4 regions of the Bradyrhizobium sp. WSM4872 genome follow, and region 1 is predicted to be linked to each of the others. Evidence: predicted binding sites of a transcription regulator. Region 1 holds the regulator's gene; each other region holds the start of a gene.
What was found. Region 1 encodes PhoB, which activates phosphate uptake and scavenging genes when phosphate is short. Its sites were predicted from a motif close to TGTCATNNANCTGTCAT; they were not measured.
Positions count from the first base shown of each region.

Region 2: the regulator PhoB is predicted to act here: its motif matches at 5,318-5,334, upstream of AC0L3C_RS18340 (OprO/OprP family phosphate-selective porin).
Region 3: the regulator PhoB is predicted to act here: its motif matches at 4,010-4,026, upstream of AC0L3C_RS03025 (RNA degradosome polyphosphate kinase).
Region 4: the regulator PhoB is predicted to act here: its motif matches at 2,923-2,939, upstream of AC0L3C_RS04005 (UDP-2,3-diacylglucosamine diphosphatase).

Region 1 covers NZ_JBVVPT010000028.1:40,183-47,423, reverse strand. Annotated here, with positions in the region: gene pstC (phosphate ABC transporter permease subunit PstC) at 1-801, shown strand, start outside; gene pstA (phosphate ABC transporter permease PstA) at 806-1,651, shown strand; gene pstB (phosphate ABC transporter ATP-binding protein PstB) at 1,648-2,469, shown strand; gene phoU (phosphate signaling complex protein PhoU) at 2,480-3,196, shown strand; gene phoB (phosphate regulon transcriptional regulator PhoB) at 3,211-3,918, shown strand; gene AC0L3C_RS28575 (GcrA family cell cycle regulator) at 4,147-4,659, opposite strand; gene AC0L3C_RS28570 (acetylornithine transaminase) at 5,115-6,317, shown strand; gene argF (ornithine carbamoyltransferase) at 6,317-7,241, shown strand, end outside.
Region 2 covers NZ_JBVVPT010000012.1:70,602-77,842, forward strand. Annotated here, with positions in the region: gene AC0L3C_RS18320 (SDR family NAD(P)-dependent oxidoreductase) at 66-854, shown strand; partial or broken gene AC0L3C_RS18325 (DUF1330 domain-containing protein) at 864-1,159, shown strand; gene AC0L3C_RS18330 (chloride channel protein) at 1,216-2,544, shown strand; gene AC0L3C_RS18335 (zinc-binding alcohol dehydrogenase family protein) at 2,548-3,561, opposite strand; gene AC0L3C_RS18340 (OprO/OprP family phosphate-selective porin) at 3,643-5,256, opposite strand; gene AC0L3C_RS18345 (DegQ family serine endoprotease) at 5,568-6,974, shown strand; gene AC0L3C_RS18350 (replication-associated recombination protein A) at 6,971-7,241, shown strand, end outside.
Region 3 covers NZ_JBVVPT010000001.1:602,511-609,751, forward strand. Annotated here, with positions in the region: gene AC0L3C_RS02995 (autotransporter outer membrane beta-barrel domain-containing protein) at 1-81, opposite strand, end outside; gene AC0L3C_RS03000 (cold-shock protein) at 460-666, shown strand; gene purN (phosphoribosylglycinamide formyltransferase) at 761-1,414, opposite strand; gene purM (phosphoribosylformylglycinamidine cyclo-ligase) at 1,429-2,502, opposite strand; gene AC0L3C_RS03015 (CDP-alcohol phosphatidyltransferase family protein) at 2,658-3,200, shown strand; gene AC0L3C_RS03020 (P-loop NTPase family protein) at 3,294-3,971, shown strand; gene AC0L3C_RS03025 (RNA degradosome polyphosphate kinase) at 4,100-6,292, shown strand; gene ppx (exopolyphosphatase) at 6,308-7,241, shown strand, end outside.
Region 4 covers NZ_JBVVPT010000002.1:182,099-189,339, reverse strand. Annotated here, with positions in the region: gene AC0L3C_RS04015 (threonine/serine dehydratase) at 1-966, opposite strand, end outside; gene AC0L3C_RS04010 (glycosyltransferase family 4 protein) at 1,030-2,073, opposite strand; gene AC0L3C_RS04005 (UDP-2,3-diacylglucosamine diphosphatase) at 2,087-2,899, opposite strand; gene thiD (bifunctional hydroxymethylpyrimidine kinase/phosphomethylpyrimidine kinase) at 3,084-3,884, opposite strand; gene AC0L3C_RS03995 (Lrp/AsnC ligand binding domain-containing protein) at 4,014-4,259, shown strand; gene AC0L3C_RS03990 (c-type cytochrome) at 4,283-5,212, opposite strand; gene AC0L3C_RS03985 (CHRD domain-containing protein) at 5,367-5,783, shown strand; gene AC0L3C_RS03980 (cystathionine gamma-synthase family protein) at 5,862-7,157, opposite strand.

The DNA.
Region 1 (7,241 bases):
GGGGTCTCGTTCCTGTGGACGCAGCGCTGGGCGCCGTCCGCCGATCCGCCGGTGCTCGGCGCGCTCGGGCCGATGTACGGCACGCTCGTCACCTCCTTCATCGCGATGCTGATCGCCATTCCCGTGGGTCTCGGCATTGCCATCTTCCTCACCGAGCTCTGCCCGCAATGGCTGCGCCGCCCGATCGGCATGGCGATCGAGCTGCTCGCCGGCATCCCCTCGATCATCTACGGCATGTGGGGCTTCTTCGTGTTGGGTCCGTTCCTCGCCAACACGTTCCAGCCCTTCATGATCAAGATATTCGACGGCGTGCCCGTGCTGGGCGCGATCTTCGCGGGACCGCCGTCCTATCTCAGCCTGTTCAATGCCGCGCTGATCCTCGCGATCATGGTGCTGCCATTCATCACCTCGATCTCGGTCGATGTGTTCAAGACGGTGCCTCCGGTCCTGAAGGAAGCCGCCTACGGCGTCGGCTGTACCACCTGGGAAGTCGTCCGCAGCGTGGTGATCCCCTACACCCGCGTCGGCGTCATCGGCGGGGTCATGCTGGCGCTGGGCCGCGCGCTCGGCGAGACCATGGCGGTGACCTTCATCATCGGCAACTCGTTCCGGATATCGTCGTCGATCTTCGCCCCCGGCACCACGATTTCGGCGGCGATCGCATCCGAGTTCGCCGAGAGCGACGGCCTGCACCAGTCCGGCCTGATCCTGCTCGGCCTCCTGCTGTTCGTGCTGACTTTCTTCGTGCTCGCAGCGGCGCGGCTGATGCTGATGCGGCTGGAAAAGAAGGCGGGGAACTAGCGCCATGAATCCGATCTATTCACGCCGCCGCCGCAAGGACATCGTCGTCCGCGGGCTCTGCATCGCCGCAACGGCCTTCGGCGTCACCTGGCTCGCGCTGATCCTGATCACGCTGCTCTACAACGGATTGGCGGGACTCAATGTCCAGCTGTTCACCGAGAACACGCCGCCACCCGGATCGAACGAGGGCGGTCTGCTCAACGCCATCGTCGGCTCGCTGATCATGACCGTGATCGGCGTCGGCATCGGCGCGCCGCTCGGCATGTTCGCCGGCACCTATCTCGCCGAATACGGCCGCAATGACCGGTTGACCTCGGTGATCCGCTTCATCAACGACATCCTGCTCTCGGCGCCCTCGATCATCATCGGCCTGTTCATCTACGGCGCGGTGGTGGTGCCGATGCGCGGCTTCTCGGCGATCGCGGGCTCGCTCGCGCTCGCGGTCATCGTGATCCCGGTGGTGCTGCGCACGACCGAGGACATGCTGCTGCTGGTGCCGAACGCGTTGCGCGAGGCGGCCTCGGCGCTCGGCCTGCCGCGTTCGCTGGTGATCAAGCGGATCGCTTATCGTGCTGCCCGATCGGGTCTCATCACCGGCGTGCTGCTCGCGACCGCCCGCGTCGCCGGTGAAACTGCGCCGCTGCTGTTCACAGCGCTGTCGAACCAGTTCTTCAGCCTCGGCCTGAACAAGACGATGGCGAACCTGCCTGTCACCATCAACAACTTCGTGCAGAGCCCCTATGCCTACTGGAAGCAGCTGGCCTGGAGCGGGGCGCTGCTCATCACGCTGACCGTTCTTGCCCTGAATATTGGCGCGCGCATCCTTGGCGCCGAGAGGACCGCAAAATGAGTGATCTTTCCGTATCGATGAGCGCGGCCGGTGGGCTGCCCCACGCGCCGGTGCTGCCGGAGGCGCCCCCCAAGGTGACCGTGCGCAACCTGAACTTCTATTACGGCGAGCACCACGCTCTGAAGAACATCAACCTGACGCTCGGCGCCAACCGCGTCACGGCGTTCATCGGTCCGTCGGGCTGCGGCAAGTCGACCCTGCTGCGCATCTTCAACCGGATGTACGACCTCTATCCCGGCCAGCGCGCCACCGGTCAGCTCATGCTCGATCAGACCAACATTCTCGACGGCAAGCTGGACCTCAATCTGCTGCGCGCCCGCGTCGGCATGGTGTTCCAGAAGCCGACGCCGTTCCCGATGACGATCTACGAGAACATCGCGTTCGGCATCCGTCTCTATGAGAAGATCTCGAAGTCCGAGATGGACGGCCGCGTCGAAAAGGCACTCCGCGGCGGCGCGCTGTGGAACGAGGTCAAGGACAAGCTCAACGCCTCCGGCCTGTCGCTCTCGGGCGGCCAGCAGCAGCGCCTCTGCATCGCCCGCACCGTCGCGGTGCGGCCCGAGGTGATCCTGTTCGACGAACCCTGTTCGGCGCTCGACCCGATCTCGACCGCCAAGGTCGAGGAGCTGATCCAGGAGCTGTCCGAGGATTACACGATCGCGATCGTCACTCACAACATGCAGCAGGCGGCGCGCGTCTCCGACAAGACCGCCTTCATGTATCTCGGCGAGCTGATCGAATTCGACGACACCAGCAAGATCTTCACGTCGCCGACTGACCGGCGCACGCAGGATTACATCACCGGCCGGTTCGGCTAGGAGACGCGACATGGGTTCTGAACATACCGCAAAGGCCTTCGATACCGACCTCCAGGAACTCACCCGCCTGGTCGCCGAGATGGGTGGCATCGCCGAGCGCATGATCGTCGAGTCCGTCGACGCGCTGATCCGCCGCGACGTCCCGCTCGGCCAGCGCGTCGTCGCCATCGACACAGAACTCGACGCGCTGCAGAAGCGCATCGAGGAGCGTGCGGTCCTCACCATCGCCCGCCGCCAGCCGATGGCGGTCGACCTGCGCGAGATCGTCGGCGCCATGCGCGTCGCGACCGATCTCGAGCGCATCGGCGACCTCGCCAAGAACATGGGCAAACGCGTCGCGGCGCTGGAGACGGACTTCCATCCGCTCAAGCTGTTTCGCGGCCTCGAGCACATGACCGACCTCGTGCAGCAGCAGGTCAAGTCGGTGCTGGACGCCTATGCCGCGCATGATCTGCCGGCGGCGATGGCGGTGTGGAAGGGCGACGAGGAGGTCGACGCCATCTGCACCTCGCTGTTCCGCGAGCTCCTTACCTACATGATGGAGGATCCGCGCAACATCTCGTTCTGTATCCATTTGATGTTCTGCGCCAAGAACATCGAGCGGATCGGCGACCACGCCACCAACATCGCCGAGACCGTGTTCTACATGATCGAGGGACAGGCGATCACCGACAAGCGGCCGAAGGGCGACATGACGACCTTCGCCAACACGGTACCGAACACTTAAGGAGCGACGACCCGATGGGCGCACGCATTATGGTGGTTGAGGACGAGGAAGCTCTGACGGAGCTTCTCCGCTACAACCTCGAAGGCGACGGCTATGACGTCGAGACGGTGATGCGCGGCGACGACGCCGACACTCGCCTCAAGGAGCACATCCCCGATCTGATCGTGCTCGACTGGATGCTGCCGGGCCTGTCAGGCATCGAATTGTGCCGGCGGCTTCGCACCCGTCCCGAGACCAAGCAGCTCCCGATCATCATGCTCACCGCGCGCGGCGAGGAGAGCGAACGGGTGCGGGGTCTTGCGACCGGCGCCGACGATTACATCGTCAAGCCGTTCTCGGTGCCGGAGCTGCTCGCGCGCGTGAAAGGCCTGCTGCGGCGCGCGAGCCCCGAGCGGCTCGCCACCGTGCTTGCTTTTGGCGACATCGAGCTCGACCGCGACAAGCGCCGCGTGGCGCGCTCGGGCCGGCCGATCGATCTCGGTCCGACCGAATATCGCCTGCTGGAGTTCTTCCTGGAGCATCCGGGCCGGGTGTTCTCGCGCGAGCAACTGCTCGACAGCGTTTGGGGCCGCGACATCTACATCGATGAGCGTACCGTCGACGTGCATATCGGCCGCCTGCGCAAGCTGCTCAATCTCGGCCGCGAGCAGGACCCGATCCGCACCGTCCGCGGCGCCGGCTACGCGCTGGATGATCGTTTTGCCAAGGCGGAGCAGGTGTAGGGTTGCAGGCTTGTTTGCTGGCGAGCTGTCCCCGAATTCTCCGACGTCGTCCCGGACAAGCGAGCGAAGCGAGCGCTGATCCGGGACCCATAACCACCGAACGTGGTTTGGCGAAGACTCGGAGTGACCCCTTCCGCACGACTACTGCGTGCTCGGAGTATGGGTCCTGGCTTTCGCCAGGACGACACTGAAATTGTTGAACTGTCTTCGCGCGACGACTTGCCGTGATTACCGCGGACCCGGCTTCACCGGTGCGCGGCGCCGATCCGATGCCGGCTGGTACGCGACGCGCGAGTGCTGGGCGCAATAGGGCAGGCCGGACAACGCACGGCCACCACAGAAGAAGAAGTCCGGGCTCGAGGGATCGCCGACCGGCCAGTGGCAGGTCGCCTCGTTCAATTCCAGCAGCGACAGCCGCTGGCTCATCGGCACCACGTTGTCGTATGTGACCGGATCCGGCTCAGCCTCGACCTCAAAGGCCTGCGCCAGCGCGGTGTTGCCGCGCGAGATCGGGCGGCTCACCCGCATCATGTGCTGCGCGGGACGCGCCTTGCGCGGCCGGGGCGCTGCCGACGAAGGGCTCTTGGCGCGGCCCGAAAGGCCGAGCCTGTGCACTTTGCCGATCACGGCATTGCGGGTCACATTGCCGAGCTCCGCCGCGATCTGGCTGGCCGAAAGTCCGGCCTCCCAGAGCTTTTTCAGCTGCTCGACGCGATCATCGGACCAGGTCAAAACCGTCATTGCACCCTTTCCCTCGCTGCGCGCCAGCCATCCTGGGGCCTCGCAGCGAATGCCTAAGCCTTCAAAAACCCGTGCCGCCAGAATCCCTTAAGGCTCGCCGGGCGCGTCTTGAACGCCCGAACGTTTACGCCGGTACATAAGGACTTAAAGATCAGAACCACTGCACGAGATGTCGTATCTGACAATCCAAACGCTACAATATGGCGTGACTCCCGCGCAAGAGTCCGCCGACTCGCTTCCACATGTTCCGTGGCTAAATCCCGCAAAATCGGCACCGCAAGACTACGGATTCAGCGTTTCGCGAGGCTTTCCGGGCGGCATTGACACCCGTTTCACCAGGCCTAAGATAGTCGTGCGTGCCGCCCTCAAGAGGCGGCACGTTTCGTTTTCCGGGCCGGTCGATGGTGCGTTGCGCAATGCACGCTCACACCGTCCGCAACATTCAAGTGACCGCCATGACTAACAGCGCAGCGCCGCATTTGCTCCCCGTTTTCGCCAGATCCGACCTCGGTTTCGAGCGTGGCGAAGGCTGCTGGCTGATCGCGACTAATGGCGAGCGCTATCTCGATTTCACCTCGGGGGTGGCGGTGAACGCGCTCGGCCATGCCCATCCGGCGCTGGTCGCGGCGTTGCAGGAGCAGGCGACCAAGCTCTGGCACATGTCGAACCTGTTCCAGAGCCCGGACGGCGAAAAGCTCGCCGCGCGCCTGTGCAATGAAAGTTTCGCGGACTTCGTGTTCTTCTGCAATTCCGGCGCCGAAGCGCTGGAATGCGTGATCAAGGTCGTGCGCCGTTATCACGCCGCGAAGGGCCATCCCGACCGCTATCGCATGATCACCTTCGAAGGCGCCTTCCATGGCCGCACGCTGGCGACGCTGGCGGCGACGGGGTCGGCGAAATATCTCGAAGGTTTCGGCCCCCCGATGGAGGGCTTCGACCAGGTTGCGCATGGCGATCTCGAGGCAGTGAAAAAGGCGATCGGTCCGCAGACCGCCGGCATCCTGATCGAGCCGATCCAGGGCGAGGGCGGTGTGCGTTCGGCAACGCCCGCCTTCCTGAGGGCGTTGCGTCAGCTCTGCGACGAGAAGGGTCTGTTGCTCGCCTTCGACGAGGTGCAGACCGGCATGGGCCGCACCGGCGATCTGTTCGCGTACCGCCGCCTCGGCGTCGAACCCGACGTGATGTCGCTGGCCAAGGCGCTCGGCGGCGGCTTTCCGATCGGCGCCTGCCTTGCGACCGCGGAAGCGGCATCCGGCATGACGCCGGGCTCGCACGGCTCGACCTTCGGCGGCAATCCGCTCGCGATCGCGGCTGCGAACGCCGTGCTCGACGTCATGCTCAAGCCCGGCTTCTTCGATCACGTGCAGAGGATGTCGCTGCTGCTCAAGCAGAAGCTCGCCTCCGTGATCGACCGTCACTCTGATGTCGTCAGCGAAGTGCGCGGCGAGGGCCTCCTGATCGGCATCAAGGCCGTGGTACCTTCGGGCGATCTCGTTGCCGCCTTGCGCGCAGAGAAGCTGCTCACCGTCGGCGCCGGCGACAATGTCGTGCGTTTCCTGCCGCCTTTGATCGTCACCGAAGCCGAGATCGAGGACAGCGTCATGCGGCTCGAGCGCGCCTGCACTGCGTTGTCCGGCAACAAGCGGGCGGCAAGCTGATGAGCAAGTCGCCCGATAAAGCACCCAAGAAAACACCGAAGCACTTCCTCGATATCAACGAGCTGCCGCTGTCGGAGCTCAAGCGCATGCTGGCCGCGTCCTCCGCGATGAAGGCGAAGCAGAAGGCGCATCAGCCGGTCAGGCCGCTCGAAGGCAAGACGCTGGCGATGATCTTCGAGCGCCCCTCGACGCGGACGCGGGTGTCTTTCGACGTCGCCATGCGCCAGCTCGGCGGCGAGCCCATCATGCTCACGGGCGCCGAGATGCAGCTCGGCCGCGGCGAGACCATCGCCGACACCGCGCGCGTGCTGTCGCGCTATGTCGACGCCATCATGATCCGCATCCTCAACCACGATGCCCTGCTTGAGCTTGCGGCGAACGCCACCGTTCCGGTCATCAACGGCCTGACGCGGCGCTCGCATCCCTGCCAGGTGATGGCCGACCTCATGACGTACGAGGAACATCGCGGCCCGATCGAGGGCAAGACGGTGGCCTGGACCGGCGACGACAACAACGTGCTGGCGTCCTGGGCGCACGCCGCCGAGCGCTTCAAGTTCCAGCTCAATGTCGCGACGCCTCCGGAGCTCGCGCCGAAAAAGGCGATGCGCGACTTCATCAAGGCGACCGGCGCGCCGATCATGCTCGGCACGGATGCCGAAGCCGCCGTGCGCGGCGCCGATTGTGTCGTGACCGACACCTGGGTGTCGATGGGCGACAAGGAAGGCGAGCACCGCCATAACGTGCTCAAGCCTTATCAGGTCAATGCCCAGCTGATGTCGCTGGCCAAGCCCGATGCGCTGTTCATGCACTGCCTGCCCGCCCATCGCGGCGAGGAGGTCACCGACGAGGTGATCGACGGTCCGCAATCCGTCGTGTTCGACGAGGCCGAAAACCGCCTGCACGCGCAGAAGGGCATTCTGGCCT
Region 2 (7,241 bases), on a different contig from region 1:
TGAGGAGCGATTGCACGCGCCCTTGCAGCTCACGATATCTCCGTCAGCTCTAATGGAGACATAGCATGAAGATCGACCTTTCCGGAAAGACCGCCCTCGTGACCGGCTCGACCGCCGGCATCGGCCACGCCATCGCCAGAGGCCTTGCCGGCTCGGGTGCGAGCGTCGTGATCAACGGACGCGGCCAGGACAAGGTCGATGCGGCCGTGCGCAAGCTGGAGGGAGCGGGCGGAAAGGTCCGCGGCATCGCCGCCGATGTCTCGACCGCTGCCGGCTGCAAGGCGCTTACCGCGGCGCTGCCAGACGTCGATATCCTCATCAACAATGCCGGCATCTTCGAGCCGAAGGACTTCTTCGACATTCCGGACGAGGACTGGAGCCGCTTTTTCGAGGTCAACGTGATGAGCGGCGTGCGCCTCTCGCGCGCGTACATGAAGGGCATGCTCAAGCGCAACTGGGGCCGAATCGTCTTCATCTCCTCGGAGTCCGGGCTCAACATTCCCGTCGAGATGATCCACTACGGCATGAGCAAGACGGCGCAGCTCTCGGTCGCGCGCGGCCTGGCGCAGCTCACACGCGGCACAGGCGTCACCGTCAATTCCGTGCTGCCAGGCCCGACAATGTCGGAAGGTGTCGAGACGTTCGTGAAGGATCTTGCCAAGCAGAACGGCCAGTCGGTCGATGAGGCCGCGGCCAATTTCGTCAAGCAGCATCGCCCAAGCTCGCTGCTCCAGCGCTTTGCCAGCGTCGACGAGATCGCCAACATGGTGGTCTATGCAGCTTCGAAGGAAGCCTCCGCGACCAACGGTGCGGCGCTGCGCGCGGAAGGCGGCATCGTCAACACGATTGCCTGAGATCAGCTCATGCCGGCCTATGTGATCTCGGAGGTCGAGGCGCGCGATCAGGCCGCAATGGAGCCTATCGCACGCTGGCTGCTGCAACCATCGCGCAATATGGCGGCCGCTATCTCGTCCGCGGCGGCGCCACCGAGGTGGTGGAGGGCGGCCCGCCGCCTAAGACCATGATCATCGTGGAGTTTCCATCGATGAAACGCGCGCGCGAATGGTACGCCTCGCCGGAATACGCCGAAGCGCTGAAGCTGCGGCAGACGGCGCTGGAGCGACGGTTGATGTTCGTCGAGGGCGCGGTTCCAGTCTAGCTGGTCTGCTCGCTTGCCTCTTCAATTCGCGGCGGGACCGGCTAAACCTCGGCTTCATGCTCTGGCCCCTGTCGACCCGCCACAAACGCCTGTTCAGGCTGACATCCGCGCGATGGCAGCGGCGGGCGATCTTCGTGCTCGGTGGGATCGGGGTGGGCGCCGCGGCGGTGGTGCTGGCCCAGCTCGCCGATCTGGCCCAGCACGCCTTCGCGCTGGTGTTGGCCAAGTCGCGCTACGCCGTGCTGGCGGTGACACCTCTCGGCTTCATGCTTTCGGCCTATCTGACCACCCGGCTGTTCCCGAACGCACAGGGCAGCGGCATTCCCCAGGCGATCGCTGCGCGGCATCTGACCGACCAGGCGGCGCGCGAGAGGCTGGTCTCGATCCGGATCGCGATCGGAAAGGTGATCCTCACCTTGTTCGGCCTGCTATGCGGTGGCTCCGTCGGCCGGGAAGGACCGAGCGTTCAAGTCGGCGCTTCCATCATGTTCGCGCTCGGACGCGTCTCGCCCCGCCGCCAGCCCGGATTGATCCTGGCCGGCGCGGCCGCCGGCGTCGCGGCCGCCTTCAACACGCCGCTGGCGGGGATCGTCTTCGGCATCGAGGAGATGAGCCGTGCTTTCGAGACACGTACCAGCAGTCTCATCATCGCAGCGGTGATCGCGGCCGGTCTGACCTCGCTCGCGCTGATGGGCAATTACGCCTATTTCGGCAGCAGTGCGATGTCGCTAGCCCCTGGTGCCGACTGGCTGGCGGTTCCGGTGTGTGGCGTGGTTGGTGGCGTGGCCGGCGGCGTCTTCAGCCGTATCGTCATCGTGATGGCGCGCGGCTTCGCCCATCCGTTAGGGCGTTCGGTCAAGCGCCACCCGTTGTGGTTTGCGCTCGTGTGCGGCTTCGCAGTCGCGATCTGCGGCATCGTCTCCGGCGATACGATCTATGGCACAGGCTACCAGCAGGTAAAGACGGCCCTGGAGCAGGGCGCACCGCTGCCGCAGGACTTCGGCATCCTCAAGCTTCTCGCCACCACCTTCGCGGCAATCAGTGGCATACCCGGCGGAATCTTTTCGCCGTCACTCGCCGTTGGGGCCGGCCTCGGCAGCAATATCGCGTCCTTCTTCCACGACGCTCCGCTCGGTGCGATCATGTTGCTCGGCATGGTCTCGTATTTTGCCGGTGTGGTGCAGGCGCCGATCACCGCTTTCGTCATCGTGACCGAGATGACCGACAACCACGCCATGGTGGTGCCGTTGATGGCCGCCGCCCTGATTGCACATGCCACATCGCGGATGATCTGCGAGGAGGGGATCTACCACGCGCTCGCCAAGGGCTTTATCGAGCGGGCGACGCGTCCGCCTGAGACGAATGCGGCGCCCGCTTCGAGCTAAGACCTACCACCCCTCCAGCACGATCTTGCCGCGCGACTTGCCGCTCTCGAGCAGCGCGTGGGCCCGCTTGAGATTGGCCGCGTTGATCGTGCCGAAGGTCTGGTCGAGCGTCGTGCGCAGCACGCCCTTGTCGATGAGGTCGGCGACGTCATTGAGCAGATGATGCTGCGCGATCATGTCGGCGGTCTGGAACGAGGAGCGCGTGAACATCGATTCCCAATGCACCGAAATTGCCTTGCCCTTGAACGCGCTCACAGTGAATTCCGGGGGATCGTCGATCAGGCCGAACCTGCCCTGCGGCGCCATGAAGTCGGCGATGCTCTTGTAGTGCTGGTCGGTGAAGGTGAGGCTCGCCACCAGCGCGACCGGCGGCAGCATGAGCTTCTCGATCTGCTCCTTCATCGGTTGGCCGTGGTCGATCACCGCATGCGCGCCGAGATCGAGGCACCATTTTTGCGATTCCGGCCGCGTCGCGGTCGCGACCACCGTGAGGCCGGTGAGGCGGCGGGCGAGCTGGATCAGGATCGAGCCGACGCCGCCGGCGCCGCCGGTGATCAAGAGCGTGCGCGGATCGACACTCTTGCCGGGCACCGCACCGAGCCGATCGAACAACAGCTCCCAGGCGGTGATGGAGGTGAGGGGAAGGGCGGCGGCCTGCGCGAACGACAGGCTCTTCGGCTTGTTGCCGACGATACGCTCGTCGACAAGGTGGAATTCGGAATTGGTACCCTGGCGCAGGATCGAGCCGGCGTAAAATACCTCATCGCCCGGCTTGAACAGCGAGACGTCAGGCCCCACGGCATCGACCACGCCTGCCGCGTCATAGCCCAGAATCTTGGTCTCGCCCTCGGGCGGGGCGGCGCGCTTGCGCACCTTGTAGTCGACCGGATTGGCCGAGATCGCCTTTACGGCGACGCGGATATCACGGCCCTTGGGTTCGGGCTTGGCGGTCTCGAAATCGAACAGCGCGTCCTGATCCTCGATCGGAAGCGATTTCTTGTAGCCGACGGCCTTCATGGCTTGTCTCCTTCGAAAGTGTTGCAGGTGCTGGGTCCCGGGTTCGCGTTTTTTGCGCGCCCCCGGGACGACAGGCGAGACCTAGAACGCGAACTGCGTCCGCATCGCGACCGCATCGAACTTCGAGCCGACATCGGCGGTCGAGATCGGCGAGGCCTGCCTTGACACCGTGCCATGCAGATAGTCCAGCATGAAACGGACGTTGCCGTTGACGTACCAGTTCAGCGCCGCCGTGTAGACGGTCTGCCGGCCGCCCGCGATGCCGGTGGCGGTCCCGAGCTGATCGTTGAGGTCGATCGTGGAGAAGCGTCCCGCGACTTCCCACGCGCCCCAGCCGCCGCCCTCGAGCGAGAACGGGTGCGCCGGCTTGACGCCGCCATAGGCCGCATTCGCCGCATTATAGCTGCGACCCTCGCCCGTCAGCACGTAGCCGGCCTGCGCGTAGCCGCCCTGGAATTTGAGGCTCGGCGCACCCAGCGGCGGCAGGCCGGTGTTGGCGCTGCGATCGATGTTGTACCAGAAATACTCGCCTTGCAGGATCAGTGGTCCATAAGTGGCGGCCGCTTCGACGCTGTAGACCTGCGCGCCGGAGGCATTGGCGATTGCGCCGGTCGTGGCGAGCGCCGTGGGATCGATGCGCAGTTCCGGACGATCGTTAAGCGTCACCGTCTGCGCACCCGTCACCATGTTGCGCGACGGCTGGATCAGCCATTCGGCATTGCCGCCGAGATGGACTGAGTAGTCTTTGCCGCTGACGACCTGGCCGGCAACGCGGGCGACGGCGCCATACTGCTCGGAGGCACCGTTCGGTGCTGCGCTCGACGCCGAATGGATCGCGCCGGTCGAGGGCCCCGTGACGTAGCCGCCGATCCAGAGCTGGTCGTTGTACCAGCGCGTGCCGACAGCCGAGCGGAAGTCGCCCGCGGCGATGCTGGTCGCGATGATGCCGGCCGAGGCGCGCTCCATGAACATGATGTCGTTGGAGCTCGTGGCTTCATCGAGAGTGTAGGGCAGGTCCATGATGCCGCCTTCGATGGCCATCTTGCCGCCGAACGGTTTCAGGCCGGTATAGCTGAGATAGGCGTTCTCGATGCCGGAGACGCCGCCGCCGGGCAGCGAACCCGGAGCTGCGCCGCCAAACCCGTCGGAGGAGCCGCCGAAGTCGTAGACCAGCGCGAAATTCCAGTCGTTGAAGAACTTGCCGGCGAGACCGATGCGCGCGCGGCGGACGTTCTCGCCGCTATCGAGTTTCTGCGGCACGGTTGCGGCCGTGTTGGGCCGATAGTCGTAGCCGCCGGCGTCCCAATGCACGCGACCTGTGATCCCGACGCAGTTTGCCCCATCGGCAGTGCAGATGGTCGGCCGATTGTTCGGCATCGTCACGAGGACGCCGGAGGCAGGCGCCGGTCCCTTGAGCGGGATCGCCGCGTTGGCGTTGGCGACGACGGCCTTCGCTTCGGACCGCGCCTCAGCTTTCGCATCCGCCTTGGCTTCGGTCCTGGCCTTTGCTGCAGCGGCAGTGTTCGCCGCGGTCTGGCTCTGGAGCTTGTCGAGCTTCTGCTCCAGCATCTTCAACTGCTGCTTCAGGAGCGCGATCTCCTGGTCGCTGCTGCTCGCCGATTGAGCCTGGGCCTGCGAGGCTGCCAGCGCGGCGGCGAGACCAATCGCTGTGGCTGCAATTCTTGTCCTGCTCACGTCATGACTCCATCGGTTGACGAACTTCCCAAGTCGCTGGCGGAGAGCCTAGGTACGATCGATGACTGCTCCGCGACGCTGCGCCCGGTTGCGCGGTTCCCACTGGTGTAAATTCGCCGCAACCGAATCCGCCTAGCACCACCATGCAAGATGACGCACATCATGCCAATCGGCAGCCCCGGCAAATTGCAATTTCGCACGCAGAGCTTGCAGGCGGGACACACCAAAAAGGGGGTCGAATATCGCGCCGGGCGCCCTTCTATTGGCGGGCGAACGCGCCTATATTCCGGCGTCTTTTCCAAGAGGTAGGAATGTTTCGATCGACCTGGAGCGCCGTCGTCACGGCACTGTGCATAGCCTTTTCGGCCAATTTCAATCCGGCCGCCGCGCAGGACCGCCGAGTGCCGTCCTCGCCCGCCGAACTGCGGCTGTCCTATGCGCCGATCGTGCAGCGGGTGCAGCCGGCGGTCGTCAACGTCTATGCCGCCAAGGTGGTGCAGAATCGCAACCCGCTGCTCGACGACCCGATCTTCCGCCGCTTCTTCGGCGTGCCCGGCCAGCAACAGGAACAGGTGCAGCGCTCGCTTGGTTCGGGCGTGATCGTCGATGCGTCGGGACTCGTTGTCACCAACGTCCACGTCATCGAAGGCGCCGACCAGGTCAAGGTGTCGCTGTCGGACAAGCGTGAGTTCGAGGCCGAGATCGTGCTGAAGGACTCTCGCAGCGATCTCGCGGTGCTGCGCCTGAAGGACACCAAGGAGAAGTTTCCGGCTCTCGAATTCACCAATTCAGACGAGCTGATGGTCGGCGACGTCGTGATGGCGATCGGCAATCCCTTCGGCGTCGGCCAGACCGTGACTCACGGCATCATCTCGGCCTTGGCGCGCACGCAGGTCGGTATCACCGACTACCAGTTTTTCATCCAGACCGACGCGGCGATTAATCCTGGCAATTCCGGCGGCGCGTTGGTCGACATGAACGGCAGGCTCGCGGGCATCAACACCGCGATCTATTCGCGCTCCGGCGGCTCGCAGGGCATCGGCTTCGCGATCCCCGCCAACATGGTGCGCGTCGTCGTCGCCTCCGCGAAGGGCGGCGGCAAGGCGGTGAAGCGACCCTGGCTCGGGGCGAAATTGCAGGCGGTGACGCCGGAGATCGCCGAGAGTCTCGGCCTGCGTTCGCCGACCGGTGCGCTGGTCGCAAGCGTCGTTCCGAACGGACCGGCGGCCAAGGCCGGGCTGAAATCCTCCGACCTGATCGTCTCGATCGACGGCCAGACCGTGGATGATCCAAACGCCTTCGACTATCGCTTCGCCACACGGCCGCTCGGCGGCACGGCGCAGATCGACGTGCAGCGCGGCGGCAAGCCGGTCAAGTTGACGGTGGCGCTGGACGCCGCGCCCGATGCCGGCCGCAACGAGCTCGTCATCACCGCGCGCTCGCCTCTCCAGGGCGCGAAGGTCTCGACCATCACCCCGGCGCTCGCCGACGAGCTGCATCTGGACGCCGACACCGAAGGCGTCGTGGTCACCGATCTCGGCGGCGACAGCGCGGCCGCGAATGTCGGCTTCCAGAAGGGCGATGTCATCCTGGCCGTCAACAACCAGAAGATCAGCAAGACCAGCGATCTCGAAAAGGCGGCGGCCGAGCGCCAGCGCATCTGGCGCATCACGCTGGTGCGTGGCGGCCAGCAGATCAACGTCACGCTGGGCGGATGAGTCCGAAGCGACCACAGGAGACGCCAACTCTCTTCGCCGCGGCGGGGCTCGATCACGAGGCTCCGCATCCGCTGCCGGATCGGCTGCGGCCGCGCGCGCTTTCGGAGGTCGTCGGCCAGGATCACATCCTGGGTCCCGACGGCGCGCTGACGCGCATGCTGGAGACGCGCACGCTGGGCTCGCTGGTGTTCTGGGGCCCGCCCGGCACTGGCAAGACCACGGTCGCGAGGCTGCTCGCGGACGCCACCGATTTGCATTTCGAGCAGA
Region 3 (7,241 bases), on a different contig from region 1:
CGCCACGGCAGCCGCGATCCAGCGGACGCGGTTCAGCCTGATCGCCTGCCGTGTCTCTGAGGGCTGCGAAATGCAGCACATGGCGACAAATCCCGAAGCAAAGGGCGGCGCGCAAAAATGCAACAGGAGCGGCGCACGCGTGCCGCGATTTGTGCCGAACTGTTACTGAGGGTCAACCGGCTGGCGCGTCCAGGCAAAGGCATTGCTTCCGATTGTGGTTCCGCGGCCACAGGTCGCAAATTGCGGTCGAGTACTCCGGTCGGGCTCTTGAAATTCGCGCGCGGCTTGCTAACGGGCGATTTTCATGTTGCAATATCGGACACAATCGGAATTGGCCGCTCGACTGTGCGTTTCGCGACATTGAGACTCAAGACTCGAACAGACTACCGGAAGCCCGTTTGTGGCGTGGCACGCGAAAAGCGGCCGCGTCGTTTTTGTATCTAGCGGAGGAGACTGAGGATGCCGCAAAAGGGCACCGTCAAATGGTTCAACCCGACCAAGGGCTATGGGTTCATCAAGCCGAACGGCAGTGACAAGGACGTCTTCGTCCACATCTCCGCCGTCGAGCGCGCCGGACTCTCGACCCTCAATGAAAATCAGGTGGTTGAATACGACCTCGTGGAGAACCGCGGCAAGGCATCCGCGGAGAACCTCAAGGTTTCCTGATTTCTCTCGCGGTCTGCGCAAGAGATCATGACGTTGCCCCCGGCTCTGCCGGGGGTTTTTGTTTGGGATGGGAAGTTCCGAGTGCGACGGCGCTTCACCGCACCAACGGCGCAACCAGAAAATTCTCCGACGGCCCGCTGCCCGCGGTCTTGCAGACATCGCCCTCGATCCGGACCTTGCCGGTCGCGAGCAGGCTCAGTGCTGCGGGATAGATGCGGTGCTCGACTTCGAGGATACGCTCCGACAGCGTGGCCGCGGTATCGTGATCGCTCACAGGCACCGCGCCCTGCATCACGATCGGGCCGGCGTCGGTCTCGGGGATCACGAAGTGCACTGTCGCGCCGGACAGCTTGACGCCGGCGCGCAACGCCTGGCCGTGCGGGTCGAGACCGGGGAAGGACGGCAGGAGCGAGGGATGGATGTTGAGCATCCGCCCGTACCACGCCTTGGTGAATTCGGCCGTGAACAGGCGCATGAAGCCGCCGAGGCAAATCAGCTCGATGCCGTGCTGATCGAGCGCTGCTTGCAGCACCTTCTCGAATCCGGCGCGGTCCTTGCCGAACGGCTTGCTTTCGATCACCAGCGTCTTCACGCCGCTCGCTTTGGCCCTTTCCAGCCCCTGCGCATCGGCCTTGTTCGAGATGACGAGCGAAATCTCCGCCGGAAAATCCGGCGCGGCCGCGCCCTTGATCAGCGCAGCCATGTTGGAGCCACGGCCGGAAATCAGGATGGCGACGCGGCGTTTCATCACAGCGCCGGTCACTACAGCGCCATATCGAGATGGCCGTTATAGACGACGCGGTGCTCGCCCTCGGCCGGGATCACAGTGCCGAGCTGTGCCACGGTCTCGCCGGCATCGGCGAAGACCTCGACGACCTCTTCGACCTTGTCCGGCTCGACGATCGCGATCATGCCGATCCCGCAATTGAAGGTCCGCAGCATTTCGAGCTCGGCGATGCCGGCCTGCGCGGCCAGCCATTTGAACACCGGCAGCACCGGCAGGCGCGCCAGATCGATACCGACTCCGAGATGCTTCGGCAGCACGCGCGGAATGTTGTCGGTGAAGCCGCCGCCGGTGATGTGGGCGAGCCCCTTCACCGCGCCGGTCTCGCGGATCGCGCGCAGGCAGGATTTGACGTAGAGACGTGTCGGCGTCAGCAGCGCGCCGCCGAGCGTCATGACGGGCGCAAACGGCGCCTGCGCTCCGAAGCCGAGGCCGGATTGTTCCACGATCTTGCGCACCAGCGAGAAACCGTTGGAGTGCACGCCCGACGAGGCGAGCCCGATCACGGCATCGCCGGCGGCGATGTCCTTGCGCGGCAAGAGCGTGCCCCGCTCCGCGGCGCCGACGGCAAAGCCACCGAGGTCGTAGTCGCCGTCCTTGTAGAGGCCGGGCATCTCGGCCGTCTCGCCGCCGATCAGGGCGCAGCCGGATTCGCGGCAGCCTTCGGCGACACCGGCGACGATCGACGCGGTCGCCTCCGGATCGAGCTTGCCGCAGGCAAAATAGTCCAGAAAGAACAGCGGCTCGGCGCCCTGCACCACGAGGTCGTTGACACTCATGGCGACGAGGTCGATGCCGATCCCGCCATGCAGGCCGGTCTCGATCGCGATCTTGACTTTGGTGCCGACGCCATCGGTCGCGGCCACCAGGATGGGATCCTTGAAACCGGCCGCCTTGAGATCGAACAGGCCGCCGAATCCGCCGATTTCGGCGTCGGCGCCGGGACGTGCGGTTGCGCGCACCATCGGCTTGATCAGGTCGACCAAGCGGTTGCCCGCGTCGATATCGACGCCTGAATCGGCGTAAGTGAGGCCGTTTTTGCGGTCGGTCATGCCCGATTTCCAGTGGGTTTGCGGCTGGTTACGTCGAATTCCGGGGACGCGCAATGGCTCGCATGGCGCGCCCCCGTATACTATGTAGAGATATCAACCGGTTCAGCCTCCAAAGGGCCGAATTCGAGGTCAGGCCGGGTGCCGGGAAGCGCCGTGTGAGTATACCGAACATCATTACTTTGGGCCGCATCATGCTGGTCCCGATCATCGTCTGGGCCATCGTGTCGAGCCAAATGGAGGTGGCGTTCGCCGTCTTCCTGATCGCCGGTATCAGCGACGCGGTCGACGGCTTCCTTGCCAAGCGCTTCAACATGACGAGCGAGCTCGGCGCTTTGCTCGACCCGCTCGCCGACAAGGCGCTGCTGGTCTCGATCTACATGGCGCTGGGCATCTGGGGCGCGATTCCGCGCTGGATCGTCATCCTGGTGGTCTCGCGCGACATCATGATCGTCGCTGCCGTGATCATATCGTGGCTGTTCGACCGGCCTGTGGAGATGAAGCCCTCGAAGGTATCCAAGCTCAACACTGTGGCCCAGGTGGCGTTCGCGGCGCTGGTGCTGGCCGCCCTCGCCTTCGGCTTCAAAGCCGGTCCTTATGATATCATCCTGATGGGCCTCGTCACGGTCTTCACGCTTTCCTCCGTGTCGCTCTATCTTGTCGAGTGGTTGCGGCACATGAGCACGATCGAGGCCAAATGAGTTGGGAAGCGGCCCCGCAAAAGGCCAACTCCCGCTCGATCAAGTCGCATCTCTTCAAACGAAGCCGGCACGCCGGCACGGAGCAAAGCAAGCGTGCCAGGCCGCGTTCATCCCCGACAGTTGGCGTTTTCGCTTCCGCATGCGGAGAGCCTGAGCCGGGACAATTTCCTTGAGGGCCCCGTCAACGCCGCCGGTCTTGCCCTCATCGACGCCTGGCCGGAATGGCCGAACCGGATCATGTGGCTGGCCGGCCCGGAAGGAAGCGGCAAGAGCCATCTCGCCGCGATCTGGGCCGAGGCTTCAGGCGCCCGCTCGACCACGGCCAATGGGCTGACCGCCGAGGCCGTCCCGGCTGCGCTCGCCACTGGCGCGCTGGTGGTCGAGGATCCCAAGGCCGGGCAATTCGACGAGCGCTCCCTGTTCCATCTGATGAATCTGGCCCGCGAGGACGGCGCCTACGTCCTCTTCACCGGACGCGAGGCGCCCGCTTCTCTCGAGATCGAACTCGCCGACCTGCGCTCGCGGCTCCGTGCCGTCCCCGTTGTCTCGCTGCTGCCGCCTGACGACCAGCTCTTCCGCGGCCTGATCGTCAAATTCTGCACCGACCGCCAGCTCGCGGTGGACGAGAGCGTGGTCAGCTACCTCGCCACTCGCCTGGAGCGGTCCTCGGCCGCCGCCCGACGGGCTGTGGACCTGCTGGACAGCGAGGCCCTGCGCCTCGGCCGCCCCGTCACAAGGGCGCTGGCGGCCGAGCTGCTCCGGGATGTCTGACCAAGGCGGCTTGACGCGGCCGGGCGGCGGAACATCAATGTCATCGAAACGTCATCGCTCTAACACATGCTCCCGCGGGTTTTGCGCGTAAGTCGCAAATTGGGGCGAACTGGATGGACCGACTTCTGATGGATTCTGCGCAAGCTATTGAAGTTAAAGAGAAAGCCCCGGAAGCCGAGGGCCCGCCTGCGATCGCATCGAACCCTGAGCGGTTCATCAATCGCGAGCTCTCCTGGCTGCACTTCAACCGCCGCGTCCTGGAGGAATCGGTCAATCCCAGCCATCCCATGCTGGAGCGGGTGCGATTCCTGTCGATTTCAGCGAACAACCTCGACGAGTTCTTCATGGTCCGCGTCGCCGGCATCAAGGCCCAGGTGCGCGAGGGCATTGCCGAGCGCAGCCCCGACGGTCTGACGCCGTCCGAGCAGCTCGCGCTGATCAACCGAACCGTCTCGCAGCTCGCCTCCGACCAGCAGGCAATCTGGCGCGACCTGCGCGGCACGCTCGCCGACGAGGGCATCGTGCTGGTCGAGGGCAAGGAAGTCACCAAGGCGGAACGAACCTGGGTCGAGGACTACTTCCTCAGCAACGTGTTCCCGCTGCTGACACCGCTTGCGATCGACCCGGCCCACCCCTTCCCGTTCATTCCGAGCCTCGGCTTCACCATCGCGCTCCAGCTCACGCGCGCCGCCGATGGCAAGCAGATGAACGCGCTGATCCGCATGCCCGGCAAGATCGACCGCTTCATCCGCCTGCCGGCCGAGGGCAAGGTGGTTCGGCTGATCTCGCTGGAGCAGGCCACCGCGCTGTTCATCAACCGCCTGTTCCCCGGCTACAATCTGCACGGCCAGGGCGCCTTCCGTGTCATCCGCGACTCCGAACTCGAAATCGAGGAAGAGGCCGAGGATCTCGTCCGCCTGTTCGAGACTGCGCTGAAGCGCCGCCGCCGCGGCTCGGTGATCCGGCTCGAGATCGATGCCAAGATGCCGGAGCAGTTGCGCAGCTTCGTACAGCACGCGCTGTCGACCGCCGACGACGAGGTGTTCCTGGTCGATGGCGTGCTCGCCATGAACGAGCTCTCGCAGCTCACCCGCCTCGACCGGCCCGATCTGGAATTCACCCCTTACGTGCCGCGCCATCCCGAGCGCGTGCGCGAGCAAGGCGGCGACATCTTCGCTGCGATCCGGCAGAAGGATCTCGTCGTCCATCACCCCTATGAATCCTTCGACGTGGTGGTGCAGTTCCTCCAGCAGGCGACGCGCGACCCCGACGTCGTCGCCATCAAGCAGACGCTCTACCGCACCTCCAGCAACTCGCCGATCGTGCGCGCGCTCGTGGAAGCCGCCGAAGCCGGCAAATCCGTGACCGCGCTGATCGAGCTGAAGGCGCGCTTCGACGAGGAGGCCAACATCCGCTGGGCGCGCGACCTCGAACGCGCCGGCGTGCAGGTCGTCTACGGCTTCCTCGAACTGAAGACGCACGCAAAGCTGTCGATGGTGGTGCGGCGCGAGGGCGGCAGCCTCACAACCTACGTCCATACCGGCACCGGCAATTACCACCCGGTGACCGCGCGCATCTACACCGACCTCTCCTACTTCACCTCGGATCCAACCATCGGCCGCGACGCTGCCCGCGTGTTCAACTTCATCACCGGCTATGCCGCGCCGAGCGACCTGGAAAAGATGGCGGTGTCGCCGCTGACCTTGCGCAAGCGCATCATCGAGCACATCCAGGGCGAGACCGCGCATGCACGGCACGGGCGGCCCGGTGCGGTCTGGATGAAAATGAACGCGCTGGTCGACCCCGACATCATCGATGCGCTCTACGAGGCTTCACAGGCCGGCGTGCAGGTCGAGCTCGTGGTGCGCGGCATCTGCTGCCTACGGCCCGGCATTCCCGGCCTGTCGGAGAACATCCGCGTCAAGTCGATCATCGGACGATTCCTCGAACACGGCCGAATTTACTGCTTCGGCATGGGCCAGGGCCTGCCGAGCGCGAAAGCGGCTGTGTATATCTCCTCGGCTGACATGATGCCGCGCAACCTCGACCGCCGCGTCGAGGTGCTGTGTCCGCTGCAAAATCCCACGGTGCATCAGCAGGTTCTCGAACAGATCATGGTCGCGAATCTCAAGGACAATGAACAGAGCTGGCAATTGTTGCCGGACGGGTCCTCAACGCGTATGAAGACCGCGAAGGGCGAGGAGCCTTTCAACGTCCACAACTACTTCATGACAAATCCGAGTCTGTCTGGCCGTGGTAAGTCGCTCAAGGAATCCTCGCCGCGCCGCCTCACGCGCCGTAATGAACGTCATCAATCCTGATCCGGGATCGTCGACGTGAAGCGGCCGCGCAAGCGCGGCTCGAGCGTCGCGGTCATCGACATCGGCTCCAACTCGGTCCGGCTCGTCGTCTACGAGGGGCTGACGCGGAGCCTCATTCCCATCTTCAACGAGAAGACGCTGTGCGGTCTCGGGCGCGAGGTGCAGAGCACGGGACTGCTTGCGCCCGACGCCGTCGACAAGGCGCTGACCTCGCTCAAGCGCTTCCGTGCGCTGTGCCGAGTGATGCAGGTCGGACGGGTGTTTGCGATTGCGACCGCCGCCTGCCGCGACGCCTCCAACGGCCCCGACTTCATCGCCAAAGCCGAGCGCATCTGCGCGGTGAAGATCGAGATCCTGTCGGGCCCGCGCGAGGCGCGGCTGTCGGCGCTCGGCGTGATCTCCGGCATCCACCATCCCGACGGCATCGTCGGCGATCTCGGCGGCGGCTCGCTCGAACTGATCGACGTGCGCAAAAACACCGTGCGCAGCGGCGTGACGCTGCCGCTCGGCGGCCTCGCGCTGCAGGACCTCGCGCATAAATCCCTGAAACGCGCCGACCGCATCGTGCGCGAAGCGCTCGACGGGGTGCCGCAGCTCACCGCGGGCCGCGGCCGCAGCTTCTACGCCGTCGGCGGCACCTGGCGCGCGCTTGCGCGCATCCACATCATCCAGAGCGGCTATCCGCTCCAGGTGATGCACGGCTATTCGATTTCGGCGGCCGAGGCGCTCGATTTTTCCCGCCGCCTGCGCCGGCTTGCGGCCGCCGGCATGCTCGCCGACATCGAGATCGTCGCCGATGCCCGGCGCCCGCTCCTCACCTATGCCGCACTGGTGCTCGAGCACATCATTCGGGTGGCGAAGCCGAAGACCATCGTGTTCTCGACCTTCGGCGTACGCGAGGGCCTGCTGCACGAGAAGCTGCCGGAGTCCGAACGCAACAAGGACGGAC
Region 4 (7,241 bases), on a different contig from region 1:
AAACAGATCGGCGTCGACATTGCCGCCGGAGAGCACGATGACGACGTTCTTGCCGGCAACATCGAGTCGTCCCGCAAGCAGCGCGGCCAAGCCCACCGCTCCGCCCGGCTCGACCACCAGCTTCAGCTCGCGATAGGCAAACGCGACTGCCGCGCCGACTTCCTTGTCCGAGGCGGTGACGCCGCGCGCAAGCAGCTTGCTGTTGATCGCGAATGTCATCTCACCGGGGATCAGGGCCATCAGCGCATCGCAGATGGTGCGGCCTGCCGGCCCATGCGGCTCGCGGTGACCTGCGGTCAGCGACAGGCCGTGATCGTCGAACGCCTCAGGCTCGGCCACGACGATTTGGGCCAGCGGATAGCGTGCCTTCACGGCGGTGGCGACGCCCGCGATCAGGCCGCCGCCGGAGGCCGGCGCCACCACGATGTCTGGGGCGAGACCGAGCGCCGCCATGTCCTCGGCGATCTCGCGGCCGGCAGTGCCCTGGCCGGCGATCACGAAGGGATCGTCATAGGGCCTGACCAGCGTCGCGCCGCGCTTCTCGGCGATGCCGCGCGAGATCGCCTCGCGGTCGTCGCGGTCGCGGTCGTACAGCACGACCTCGGCACCGTAGGATTTGGTGCGCTCGCGCTTGGACAACGGCGCATCCGCCGGCATCACGATGGTCGCCTGCATGTCGAGGATCTTTGCCGCCGCCGCCACGCCCTGGGCATGATTGCCGGAGGAGAACGCGACCACGCCGCCGGCGCGCTTGTCCTGCGGGATCGAGGCGACCTTGTTGAAGGCACCGCGGAACTTGAACGAACCGGTGCGCTGGAGCATCTCCGGCTTGAGATAGACCTTTGCGCCGACGCGTTCGTTGAGCACGGGAAAGGACAACAGCGGGGTGCGGACGGCGAACGGTGCGATCACGCGTGCTGCGGCATCGATATCGGCAGGGCCGATCGGGAGGAGCTGTTCTGTCATGCCTGATGTTATCGCGGCGGATGAGGCGCGGGCAAGGCATCTCCGCGCGAGGGCTTCTTCCCCTCAGGCGACGAATCGCGCCGGTTCTGCCCCGTTCCGGCCGGGCAGCACCGCGCCGACCGCCAAAATGCTGTCAATAAAGGCCCGGGCCGAGGCCTCCCAGGTGTAGTTGGCGGCGAATTCGACGCAGTCCTGCCGGGAGATGTCCAGCGCGGCGAAGCAGGCGCGGCGCAGATCGTGATCGAGCGCGCCGACCGGTGCATCGCCGATCACGTCGCGGGGCCCCTTCACCGGAAACGCCGCGACCGGCAGGCCGCTCGCCAGCGCTTCGAGCAGGACCAGGCCGAAGGTGTCGGTTTTGCTCGGAAACACGAAGACATCGGCGGCAGCGTAAATGTCCGCCAGTTCCTCGCCGTGCTTCTCGCCGAGGAAGATCGCGTCCGGATAGACCTCCTCCAGCGCGACACGCGCCGGACCGTCGCCGACGATCACCTTGGTGCCGGGCAGGTCGAGGTCGAGGAACGCCTCGAGATTCTTCTCCACCGCGACCCGGCCGACGGAGAGGAACACCGGTGCCGGCAGACACAGATCGATCGCCCGGGGATGGAACAGATGGGTGTCGACGCCGCGCGGCCACAGCACGACATTGTCGAAGCCGCGCTCGGTCAGCTCGCTGGCGAGCGCCGGCGTCGCCGCCATCACGGCGCGGCTGGGGCTGTGGAATCGGCGCAGCGCCCGCCAGATCAGCGAGCCCGGCACCGGCACGCGGGCGCGGACATATTCGGGAAAGCGGGTGTGGAAGCTGGTCGTGAAGGGCAGCTTGCGCTGGCGGCAATAGCGGCGGACCATCAGGCCGATCGGCCCCTCCGTCGCGATGTGGATGCTGTCCGGGTGCGCCTCCTCGATCAGCTTTGCGATTCTGCCCGGCCGCGGCATGGCCAGCCGCACGTCCCGATAGCTCGGCATCGCAAAGGTGCGGAACGATTGCGGCGTCAGGAACGAGAATTCGACGTCGAGGCCTTTGGCGGCGTCGGCAAGCTTGGTCAGCGTCCGAACCACACCGTTGACTTGCGGGTGCCAGGCGTCGGTCGCGACCAGGATGCGCATCAGGCTGCCTTTGTCATGCAGCTCTGGCTGCAACCTGCGGGACCTGTGCCGGCTTCTCGGCCTGATCCGCCCAGGTGATGATCTCGAAATGGCCGTCGTCGTGCTCGACCAGCGCCGTGCAGCTCTCCACCCAGTCGCCGCAATTCATGTAGCGGATGCCGCCCTCGTCGCGGATCACCGCATAATGGATGTGGCCGCAGATCACGCCGTCGGCGTCGTGGCGCCGCGCTTCGGCGGCGAGCGCCTGCTCGAACGCGCCGATATAGTTGACCGCGTTCTTGACCTTCTGCTTGGCCCATTGCGACAGCGACCAATAGGGCACCTTGAACATGCGCCGGAAGAAGTTGACGAAGCGATTGAGCTGGATCGCGAAATCGTAGGCCTTGTCGCCGAGATGGGCGAGCCAGCGTGCGTTCTGCACCACGAGGTCGAAGATGTCGCCGTGGATGACGAGATAGCGCTTGCCGTCCGCGCCGGTGTGAACGGTGTTCTCGACCACATCGATGCCGCCGAAATGCGTGCCGTAATAGTTGCGCAGGAACTCGTCGTGATTGCCGGGGATGTAGATCACCTTGGCGCCCTTGCGCGCCTTGCGCAAAAGCTTCTGGACGAGGTCGTTATGCGATTGCGGCCAGTGCCAGCTCGATTTCAGCGCCCAGCCGTCGACGATATCGCCGACGAGATAGATCGTGTCGGCATCATGGAAACGCAGGAAGTCGAGCAGAAGGTCGGCTTGAGAACCGCGGGCTCCGAGATGAACGTCGGAGATGAACAACGTGCGAAAGCGCCGCTCCGGGCTCTCGTCACTCACATCGTAACTTCCCATGCGCCAGCCTGTAACAATGTCCCGTGACAGGGGGATGACCAATTGAACCTTTGAGGCACCTTCGGATACGAATCGCGCTTGCCTCGCCCACCCCGCGAATATCAGTCGCATGCGACAATCAGGCGACATGGCGTCGCAGCGGCCTCCGCAAGAACCCGGAACCGCGGCGCGCTCGCGAGCGGCCTCAGTAGAATTTCTGGAAATGATGGATCGGGCCGTGGCCGTGGCCGACGCTGAAGCGATCGGCAGCCGCGATCGCGGCGCTGATCCAGGTCTTGGCGTTGCGCACGGCGCGCTCGAGATCCTCGCCTCTGGCGAGCCCCGCGGCAACCGCCGAGGACAGCGAGCAGCCGGTGCCATGGGTGTTGCGAGTGGCAACGCGCGGCGCGGCGAGTGCGATCGTGGTGCTGGCATCGACGAGATAGTCGATGCTCTCGGCGCCCTCGCCGTGCCCGCCCTTGATCAGGACTGCCCGGCAACCGAGCGCCAGCAGCCGGCGCCCCTGGCCCTCGATCTCGGCCTCGCTGGCCGCGACCGGTTCGTCGAGCAGAGCCGCGGCCTCCGGCAGATTGGGTGTGATCACCGAGGCCAGCGGCATCAGTTTGACGCGCAGGGCGTCGACAGCTTCGGACGCGAGCAGGCGATCACCCGATGTCGCCACCATCACGGGATCGAGCACGATATGGCGGGGCGCCCAGCGCGACAGCGCGGCCGCGATCGCATCGATGCTGGCGGCTTGCGCCACCATGCCGATCTTGACCGCGCCGACCTCGAGATCGGAAAACACCGCGTCGATCTGCGCGGTGACGAATTCGGCCGGCACCGCATGAATGCCTGTGACGCCGCGGGTGTTCTGCGCCGTCAGCGCCGTGATGGCGGACGCGCCAAAAACGCCCAGCGCGGCAAAGGTCTTCAGGTCGGCCTGGATGCCGGCGCCGCCGCTCGAATCGGAGCCGGCAATGGTCAGCGCGACGGGCGTCGTCATGGGGCGATTTTCCGCATTTTCGAAGCCATGGCCCGTCCTAGCGCGCCTCCCCCAGCCCAGCAAGTTCGCTTGCTAAATCCGGCCGGGTTTGGCCTATTAGCCGTCAGATATGCTTTCGGAGTGACCGCGATGGTTCCCTTTTTCGTCCAGATCAAATGCAAGCTCGGTCAATCCTATGTGGTCGCCAATGCGCTTGCCGAAGCCGAGATCGCCTCCGAGATCTATTCCACGGCCGGGCAATACGACCTTCTGGTGAAGTTCTACGTCGACAACGACACCGATATCGGCCACTTCGTCAACGAGAAGGTGCAGGTGCTGCCCGGGATCCAGGACACCCTCACCATCATCACCTTCAAGGCGTTTGGCGCGAGTTGATCGTCCGGAAAAGTGCCGGCTGATCAGGCGCCGCCCGCCTTGCGCTTGGGGCGCGGCGGACCGTCCACCGGCGGCAGCGATTTGAGATAGTCCGCCATCGCCGCGAGATCGTCGTCCGGCAATTGAGAGGTGTTCTTGATCACCCGCGTCATCGCGCCGCCGACGCTGTCGCCGTCGGGCAATTCGCCGGTCTTCAGAAAATAGGCAATATCCTTCGCGCTCCACTCGCCAATGCCCTTCTGGGTGATGTTAGGGACCCATCCCTCGCCTTCCGGATTGGGACCGCCGGCGAAGCGTTGTCCGGCCATGATGCCGCCGAGCGCGTTGCGCGGGCTGTGGCATTCCGCGCAATGGCCAAAACTGTTGACGAGATAGGCGCCGCGATTCCACTGCGGCGACTTCCCGCTGTCGGCGACGAAGGGCATGCCGTCCAGAAATAAGAATTTCCAGATGCCGACGTTGCGGCGGATGTTGAACGGAAAGCGCACGTCGTGGTCGCGCACCTTGCCTGCAACGGCCGGTAGCGTTTTCAGGTACGCAAAGAGATCGAGCACGTCCTCGCGCCTGGCGTGCTGATAGGACGTGTAGGGAAAGGCCGGAAAATAATGCCGTCCATCCGGCGAGACCCCGTGCATCACCGCGTTGACGAATTCGGCCTCGCTCCATTTGCCGATGCCGTCGGTCGGATCGGAGGAGATGTTCGGCGCGTAGAACGTTCCGAACGGCGACTTGATCGCGACGCCGCCGCCGAGCCTGAGACGATCGGGCTGGTCGGGAACGGCATGACATGAGGCGCAGCCGCCGGCGTTGAACATCACCTGGCCATTGGCAAGATCAGGCACGCGGACAGGCGCGGTGCCGGCGGCCGCCACCACCGGCGCGCTGAGCCACCAATAGACGCCGGCTGCGGCGAGTGCGGCGAGCAGCGCCACGGAGATTGTTCGTCGCAACATGCGGTCCTTTCGTCGTCGCGGCGAGCTTATGAGCGATGTCCTCGCGGCTCCAGCCACGAAGAATTTAGCCCACCGCGGCCGGAAACGGGAATAAACTGAAATGCCGGCTGTTGGAAGTTTGGCAGCCCAAACGGGTTCAGCAGGGAGAAAAATCATGAACAAGATGGTCATCGCCATGTCAGTGCTTGGCGCCGTTGCTTTTGCGGGTTCGGCCAGCGCGGAAAAGCTGAAAGCAACGCTCGACGCCAAGTCCGAGGTCCCCGCAACGACCAGCAGCGGCACCGGAACGGCCGATCTGGACTACGACGCCGCCAGCAAGAAGCTCTCCTGGAAGGTCACCTATTCCGGCCTGTCTGGCCCCGCCACCGCGGCGCATTTCCACGGACCTGCCGAGCCCGGCAAGAACGCCGGCGTCGCGATCCCGATCCCAGGCGCGGCCACCAGCCCGGCCGAGGGCTCGGCGACACTGACCGACGCGCAGGCCGCCGATCTGCTCGGCGGCAAGCTCTACGTCAACATCCACACCGCGGCCAATCCGGGCGGCGAGATCCGCGGTCAGGTGACGAAGTAAACTTTCGAACGATCCAACAAAAGGGGCGGCTGCTTGCGCAACCGCCCTTTTCGATTCCGCGTGGCGCTGGCGCAGGCGTCACACGTCAGGTTCGGCCGCGTTCAGCGCCTGCGCGAGGTCGGCGATCAAATCCGACGGGTGTTCGATTCCGATCGACAGCCGGATCGTGGAATCGAGCACGCCGATCTTGCGGCGGATGTCGGCGGGAACGCCGGAATGAGTCATGGTGGCGGGCAGGCTCGCAAGCGACTCCGTTCCGCCGAGACTCACCGCCAGCTTGAGGATCTGCAGCGCGTTGAGGAATTTCATGGCGGCGGCCTTGCCGCCGATGATGTCGAACGAGAACGTGGATCCCGCCCCTGTGCATTGCCGCGCAAACACAAGTCCGTCCGGCGACGCCGCGTCGTGATGACCGAGATAGTGCACCTTCGCCACCTTGGGATGATCGCGCAGAAAATCCGCCACGAGGCGCGCATTCGCATCGGCCTTTTCCATGCGCAGGCTCAGCGTCTCGAGCGAGCGGTTGATCATCCAGCAGGAATGCGGATCGAGCTGGGTGCCGATGGCGCCCCGCAGCGCCTTGATGCCTTTCACGACCGCCTTCGCGCCGAGCGCGGCGCCCGCGATCAGATCTGAATGACCGCCGACATATTTCGTGAGCGAGTACAGCGAAATATCGGCGCCGTGCTCGATCGGCCGCTGAAACACCGGCCCGAGCAGCGTATTGTCACAGGCGATGATCGGAACGTGTCCTTGCGTCTTTCCGATGGTCTCGGCGACGCGCCGCATCATCGCGATGTCGACCAGCCCGTTGGTCGGGTTCGCCGGGGTTTCGATCAGGATCATCGAAACCCGGCCCTTGCGCATGGCCTCCTCCGCGGCCTGGCCGACCACGGCTTCGTCGACGCCATCGGCGAAGCCGACGGCGCCGCTCGCCAGCCGCGCCAGCGTATTCGTCAGCAGGGTTTCCGTGCCGCCATAGAGCGGCTGGGAGTGCAGGATGACATCGCCGGGGCGGACGAACGCCAGGATCGTGGTTGCGATGGCCGCCATGCCGGACGAGAACAGCGCGCAGCTCTCGGTACGCTCGTAGATCGCGAGCCTGTCCTCGACGATTTCGCTGTTAGGGTGATTGAATCGTGAATAGACCAGGCCCGCGCCCATTCCTTCCGGCGGCTCGCGCCGGCCGGAGACGAAATCGAAGAAGTCCTGGCCGTCCTCGGCCGTCTTGAACACAAAGGTCGAGGTCAGGAACACCGGCGGCTTGACGGCGCCTTCCGACAATTGCGGATCGTAGCCATAGGTCAGCATCAGCGTTTCCGGATGCAGCATATGGTTGCCGATGTGCGTCTTCGACGGGAACGGTTTGACCATGGCTTGTCTCGCTGTTGCTGATTGAGCTGCTCGCCGCGGGTTGGAACTCCTGATGTCGCAACGCAGTCAGGAGCAGGATGCATC